DNA from 3 places in the Mediterraneibacter sp. genome. Region 2 is predicted to be linked to each of the others. Evidence: predicted binding sites of a transcription regulator. Region 2 holds the regulator's gene; each other region holds the start of a gene.
The links. The regulator HrcA, encoded in region 2, represses chaperone genes, less so after heat shock. The targets are predictions, from matches to a motif close to TGTTAGCACTCNNNNNNNNNGAGTGCTAACA.
Positions count from the first base shown of each region.

Region 1 (2,275 bases), on a different contig from region 2:
CCTGCAAATGCTCCAGACGTTCACGGCTCAATCGGTCTTCTTCTTTTTTCAATGCTTCTTCTTCAATCTCAAGCTGCATGATCCTTCTTCTTAGTTCATCCAGCTCTGTCGGCATGGAATCCAGTTCTGTCTTAATAAGCGCGCAGGCTTCATCGACAAGATCGATCGCTTTGTCCGGCAGAAAACGGTCTGAAATATATCGGTTTGACAACATTGCCGCAGCCACAAGGGCGCTGTCTGTAATCTTCACTCCGTGAAATACTTCATAACGCTCTTTCAGTCCGCGCAAAATAGAAATAGCGTCTTCCACCGTAGGTTCGTCAACCAAAACCGGCTGGAAACGACGTTCCAAAGCCGCGTCTTTCTCGATATATTGACGATACTCATCAAGCGTTGTTGCTCCGATGCAGTGAAGTTCACCTCTTGCAAGCATCGGTTTTAACATATTTCCGGCATCCATAGCGCCGTCTGTCTTTCCTGCTCCAACGATCGTGTGCAGCTCATCAATAAACAGGATGATCTTTCCATCACTGTTTTTCACTTCTTCAAGAACTGCTTTCAGACGTTCCTCAAACTCTCCCCGATACTTTGCACCTGCAACAAGAGCACCCATATCCAAAGAGAAGATCGTCTTCTCTTTCAGTCCTTCGGGAACGTCTCCGCTGACGATCCGCTGAGCAAGACCTTCCACGACCGCTGTCTTTCCGACTCCAGGTTCTCCGATAAGCACCGGATTGTTTTTCGTCTTACGGGAAAGAATGCGGATCACATTTCTGATCTCCTCGTCACGACCGATCACCGGATCAAGCTTTTGATCCCTTGCCCGTTCTACCAGATCCTGTCCGTATTTGTTCAGCGTATCATAAGTCGCTTCGGGATGATCGCTTGTCACTCTCTGATTGCCTCTGACAGTGGAAAGTGCATGCAGAAATCCTTCCCGGCTGATACCAAATTCCCGATAAATCTGTTTCATCTCTTTACTTGCATATTTTAACAGGGAAAGGAAAAGGTGCTCTACGGAAACGTATTCGTCTCCCATCTGTTTCGCCTCATCCTCGGCATGGATCAACACATTGTTCAGATCCTGCCCTACGAAAAGCTGACCGCCCTGAACTTTTGGACGCTTTCCGATCGCCTGATCCACTCTGTTGATCAAAAGCTGACCTTGAATATTCATCTTTTCAAACAATTTTAAGATCAGACTGTCATCCTGTGTAAGCAGCGCATACAGTAAATGTTCCTGCGCCAATTCCTGATTCCCGTTATCTGCGGCGATCTTCTCGCAGTTTTGCACCGCTTGAAGTGAATTTTGTGTAAATCTGTTTATATTCATGCTAATCCCTCCTTTGTTTTCGTGTTCTATTAGGAATATAGCACTTGTTGTTAGCACTGTCAAGCATCGAGTGCTAATTTTTTCATATTTTTATAATCCGGCTTCTTTAAAAAGCATAAATCTTCTGACTCGTCCCCCGGATATTATTCTGTTTCTTATCTTATATTTAAACAAAACGAAATAAGGATCGGTACACAAAAAGAGCAGATCACACCATTTAAAACAGACAGTACGACCGTCTCTTCATTTGTATATTTTAACATGACAGGAAGCGTCGTATCTTCACTGGTCGCTCCAGCCGGAGCGATGCATGTATAATAATTAAAGTGCACCGCCAAAAACGGAATAATAAAAAAAGAAAAGATTTCCCTCATAAGGTTACTCAAAAAAGCAATGCTTCCTGCTTCCGCTCCTACCATTTTACTGATCGTCGCACCTGAAAGACTGTACCATCCCAGTCCGCTTGCGATCGCCGTCGCTTCTCCTGCCGGCATTTTAATAATGACAGAACAAAGCACACCTCCCAAAAGAGAACCGATGATAATCCCGATCGGAATAATAAAAATCTTAATATGATATTCGCGTATTTTTTGCATGATCCCGTCATACATTCCGATACTTATCCCAACGGAAAACATTAACAAATATAAAACAATATTCGTGTTCTGCGTAATGGCAGTAATGAAGCTGCTTTCCACATCGAAATAACCATAAGCGAGTCCTGACAGTAAGGACAATATTGTTAGAAAAACAATCATCTTCAACCCTTCTTTCCCAAAATCTTATTTTCTTCCTGACAACTTATTTTTCTTTCTTCATAAAAACTCTTGTCAGTACATAGACAAAGAGGATAGAAAGCGCCGTCGGAATGAGAAAGAACAGAAAGCTTGTCAGACCAAGCGATGACAGTTCTTCAAAGAAATTCTCCTTCTTTCCAAGCAT
Region 1 covers NZ_JAPJQP010000002.1:121,837-124,111, reverse strand. The annotation lists gene clpB (ATP-dependent chaperone ClpB) at 1-1,333, opposite strand, end outside; gene RCH61_RS02255 (lysine exporter LysO family protein) at 1,489-2,091, opposite strand; gene RCH61_RS02250 (hypothetical protein) at 2,135-2,275, opposite strand, start outside.
Region 1: clpB (ATP-dependent chaperone ClpB) is a predicted target of HrcA. The motif match lies at 1,382-1,412, and genes of this name have one in related genera.

Region 2 (2,275 bases):
GCAGAAATCTCCTGCGGAGAATATTTTTTCTCATCGATGGATACTTTAAAGTCGCTTCCCATCTCTCTTTTAATTGAAGAAATTGTTTTGTCTGCGTTTGTAACTGCCTGACGCTTTGCAGGCTCTCCTACGAGACGCTCTCCTGTCTTTGTAAATGCAACAACAGACGGTGTTGTTCTTGCGCCTTCTGTATTTGCAATTACTGTCGGCTGTCCGCCTTCCATAACAGCTACACAACTGTTTGTTGTACCGAGGTCAATACCGATTATTTTTCCCATGATTTTTTCCTCCTGATTTTTATTATTCTGAAATAAAGTTACTTTCTGACTAATTTGCTACTTTTACCATACTGTGTCTCACGACGCTGTCATGATACAGATAGCCTTTTTGGAACTCTTCCGTGATGATGTTCTCACCTGCTTCCTCATCTTCCACATGCATTACCGCATTATGAAAATCCGGATCAAATTCCTGACCCACTGCTTCGATCGGTTTTACTCCGACTCCTTCCAGTGTTGTCATGATCTGTTTGTAAATCTTCTCCATCCCTTCTACGAAAGGATCGTCCTTGCCCTCTTCCGGCACGGCGGCAAGACCGCGCTCAAAGTTATCAATAACCGGAAGTATCTTCTCTATGATATCTTTCGCGCCAATCTCGTACATCTGAGATTTTTCTCTTTCCGTACGTTTACGAAAGTTATCAAACTCTGCCATTTGACGAGTCAGACGATCAGTCAATTCTTCGATCTTCTCGTCTTTTTTATCTTTCTTTTCTTTCTTTCCAAAAAACTTTTTCTTTTCCTTTGGATCTGTATCTTTTGTTTCCTGCGATTCCTCCGCCTCTTCCGAAGCATCTTCGTTTGCAGTGTTTTCTGTCTCTTCTGCCGCTGTTTCTTCCGAGTCAGCCGCATCTCCTTCTTCCTGCATCTTTGCAGCTTCTGCCTTTGCTTCCTCGACGGCTTCTTTTATCATATCTTCTTTGCTCATCTTGTCACCCATCGGCTTTCCACCTTTCTATCCTTTCGGATCTTTATTATAAATCGCATCCAACTCTCCCTGAAGAATTTTCAGCGTCTTCATGACATGCTCATAATCCATCCGTTTCGGTCCGATAATGCCGATCGTCCCTTTCATACCTTCGCCAAGTTCGTACGTCGCTGTCACGACACTGCAGTCTTTCATTGTCTTAACCGGAGTCTCATCTCCGATATATACCTGTATCCCGTGATTATCCTCGCTTGCCAGCGTCTCTGTCACAAGGTCGGCAAGCTGCTGCTTTTCTTCAAATGCACTAATGATCTCCTGAGCACTCTGCTTATCGCTTAACTCTGGATATTTGAAGATGTTTGTAGCTCCGCTTGTGTAGATCTTCATGTCATCTTCCACATGGATCGTATCTGCCACCGCATCCAATACATGACCGACAACTTCACTGTGAATACCTGCCTGCTCTTTCAGTCTTGCGATCAGTCCAAGCGTGATCTGATCAATCGGAAGTCCGTTCAGCGTCGTATTCAGAAGCATATTCAGCTTCAGAAGATTTTCATTACTTAACATTTCCCCGACTTCAATGATCTTATTCTTGATCACGTTCCCGCCAAGTACGATAACTGCTACGATCTGCTCCGCATCAACCTGAGAAAGCTGAATGAATTTCAATGTATTCCGATTATTGATCGGAGATGATACCATCGTTGCATAATTCGTATTCGTCGCCAAAACTCTGGCCGCCTGCTGTAATACTTTCTCAACCTTATCCGTCTTCTCCAGCATCGCGTTTTCCCGCTTCGCAATATCCTGCTCTTTCTCTTCCATCAGAAGATCGACATAAAGCCGATATCCTTTATCCGAAGGAATTCTTCCCGCCGATGTATGAGGCTGAAAAATATAACCCAAATCTTCAAGGTCTGCCATCTCATTGCGAATCGTTGCAGAACTGAGGTTCAGATCGGTATATTTGGAAAGTGTCCGCGAGCCGACCGGCTCTCCGGTCTCAAGGTAATTCTGTATGATCGCTTTTAATATAATAAGTTTTCTTTCACTTAACGATGTATCGACCGCCACAGCCTTTCCTCCTCTCTCGCTATTAGCACTCCTTTCTTTTGAGTGCTAACACCTTTCGTATATTAAGATAGCACTGCATTTTCCTTTTGTCAACAGTGTTTCTGATTTTTTTATATTCTTAATTCCTATTTTAAAATAGGAACTCGCTCATTACGTAATTGCTGATATCAATTCCGTGTTCCGTCAGACGAACTCTTTCTTTTTCTATTAC
Region 2 covers NZ_JAPJQP010000001.1:119,925-122,199, reverse strand. The annotation lists gene dnaK (molecular chaperone DnaK) at 1-278, opposite strand, end outside; gene grpE (nucleotide exchange factor GrpE) at 328-999, opposite strand; gene hrcA (heat-inducible transcriptional repressor HrcA) at 1,015-2,064, opposite strand; gene hemW (radical SAM family heme chaperone HemW) at 2,195-2,275, opposite strand, start outside.

Region 3 (2,275 bases), on a different contig from region 2:
TTTCTGAACTTGAAGCGATCATTCATATTTTTGATGAGCTTGGCGGAACGGAAGGGATTCTTGTGGCAAGCAAAGTGGCAGACAGAGTGGGGATTACACGCTCGGTTATCGTGAATGCACTGCGCAAATTTGAAAGCGCCGGAGTGATCGAATCCCGTTCTTCAGGAATGAAGGGAACTTATATAAAAGTATTGAATGACTATGTGTTCGAAGAACTTGAGAAAATCAAGAAGGAGCGTATGTAGTTCTTGGCAAGGTTGAAAAGTCAGAGGAAGACAGGCAGGAGGAAGGACGATGTACGAAGGAAATCCCGTAGATCTGCGTATGGAGAAGATCATATCTGCAGATGGAATATTTGATGAGTCTACAAGACAATGCAGAGTTGAAAAATATGATCCGGAAGAGGATTATATCTATCTTGAACTGAAAGAGGATGAACTGACGGTAATTTCGCTTGATGCAAAATACAGATGTTATATTTCGGCAAGGACGGAGCTTTTGTATTGTACAGGCGTTGTGAAAGAGAGATATTGCCGTGATGACCGGAAGTTTTTGAAACTTCGGATCGAAAATGGATTTTATAATGTATATGAAGGAAGAAAAATGACGAAACGTGTGTAGATACGTTTCGTTATTTTTTCTATAAAATCCTCATAAACTGTGTTGACAAATTGAAAATGGAGTGCTATTTTATATTCATGAAGTTTAGCACTCGTAATAAAAGAGTGCTAACAAACGAAAATTAAGGAGGAATTACAATGAAATTAGTACCGTTGGGTGACAAAATTGTTTTGAAACAGTTAGAAGCAGAAGAAACGACGAAATCCGGTATTGTTTTGCCGGGACAGGCGAAAGAAAAACCGCAGGAAGCAGAAGTGATCGCTGTAGGACCGGGCGGAAATATAGATGGAAAAGAAGTAGTAATGCAGGTGAATGCAGGAGATAAAGTGATTTACTCTAAATACGCAGGAACAGATGTGGAACTGGATGGAGAAGAGTATATTATCGTAAAACAGAGTGACATTCTCGCAATCGTAACAGAGTAAAAATAGCAGCAGATAGATGATAATAGAGAAGAATAAGGAGATGTTTAGCGATGGCAAAGGAAATCAAATACGGATCTGAAGCAAGAACAGCGCTTGAAAAAGGTGTAAATCAGTTGGCGGATACAGTAAAGGTAACACTTGGACCGAAAGGAAGAAATGTCGTTCTTGATAAATCTTTCGGTGCGCCGCTTATTACAAACGATGGTGTGACGATTGCAAAAGAGATTGAATTGGAAGATGGTTTTGAAAATATGGGAGCACAGCTTATCAGAGAAGTTGCTTCCAAGACAAATGATGTAGCCGGAGACGGAACAACAACAGCAACAGTGCTTGCACAGGCAATGGTACATGAAGGTATGAAGAACCTTGAAGCAGGAGCAAATCCGATCGTTCTTAGAAAAGGAATGAAAAAAGCAACGGATAAGGCGGTTGAGGCAATCCGCGCTATGAGCAGTAAAGTAAACGGAAAAGAGCAGATCGCAAGAGTTGCGGCAGTTTCTTCAGGCGATGAAGAAGTTGGACAGATGGTTGCAGATGCGATGGAAAAAGTATCGAACGACGGAGTTATTACGATCGAAGAGTCCAAGACAATGCAGACAGAGCTTGATCTTGTAGAAGGTATGCAGTTTGACCGTGGTTACATTTCAGCATATATGGCAACAGATATGGAAAAGATGGAAGCCGTTCTTGATGATCCGTATATTTTGATCACAGATAAGAAGATTTCTAATATTCAGGATATCCTTCCGGTACTTGAGCAGATTGTCCAGTCAGGCGCAAGACTGCTTATTATCGCAGAAGATATCGAAGGCGAAGCGCTTACAACATTGATCGTTAATAAACTGCGCGGAACATTTAATGTTGTTGCAGTGAAAGCACCGGGTTATGGCGATAGAAGAAAAGAAATGCTTCAGGATATCGCGATTTTGACAGGCGGTCAGGTTATTTCAGAAGAACTTGGATTTGATCTGAAAGAGACGACAATGGATCAGCTTGGCCGTGCAAAATCTGTGAAAGTGCAGAAAGAAAATACTGTCATTGTAGACGGATGCGGAGATAAGAAGGCGATTGAAGACAGAATTGCACAGATTAAGAAAGCAATCGAGGAGACAACATCTGAATTTGACAAAGAAAAATTACAGGAAAGACTTGCAAAACTTGCGGGTGGTGTAGCGGTGATCCGTGTCGGCGCTGCGACAGAAACAGAAATGAAAGAAGCGAAACTTCGT
Region 3 covers NZ_JAPJQP010000005.1:2,191-4,465, reverse strand. The annotation lists gene codY (GTP-sensing pleiotropic transcriptional regulator CodY) at 1-245, shown strand, start outside; gene RCH61_RS04060 (hypothetical protein) at 295-621, shown strand; gene RCH61_RS04055 (co-chaperone GroES) at 759-1,046, shown strand; gene groL (chaperonin GroEL) at 1,097-2,275, shown strand, end outside.
Region 3: RCH61_RS04055 (co-chaperone GroES) is a predicted target of HrcA. The motif match lies at 704-734, and genes of this name have one in related genera.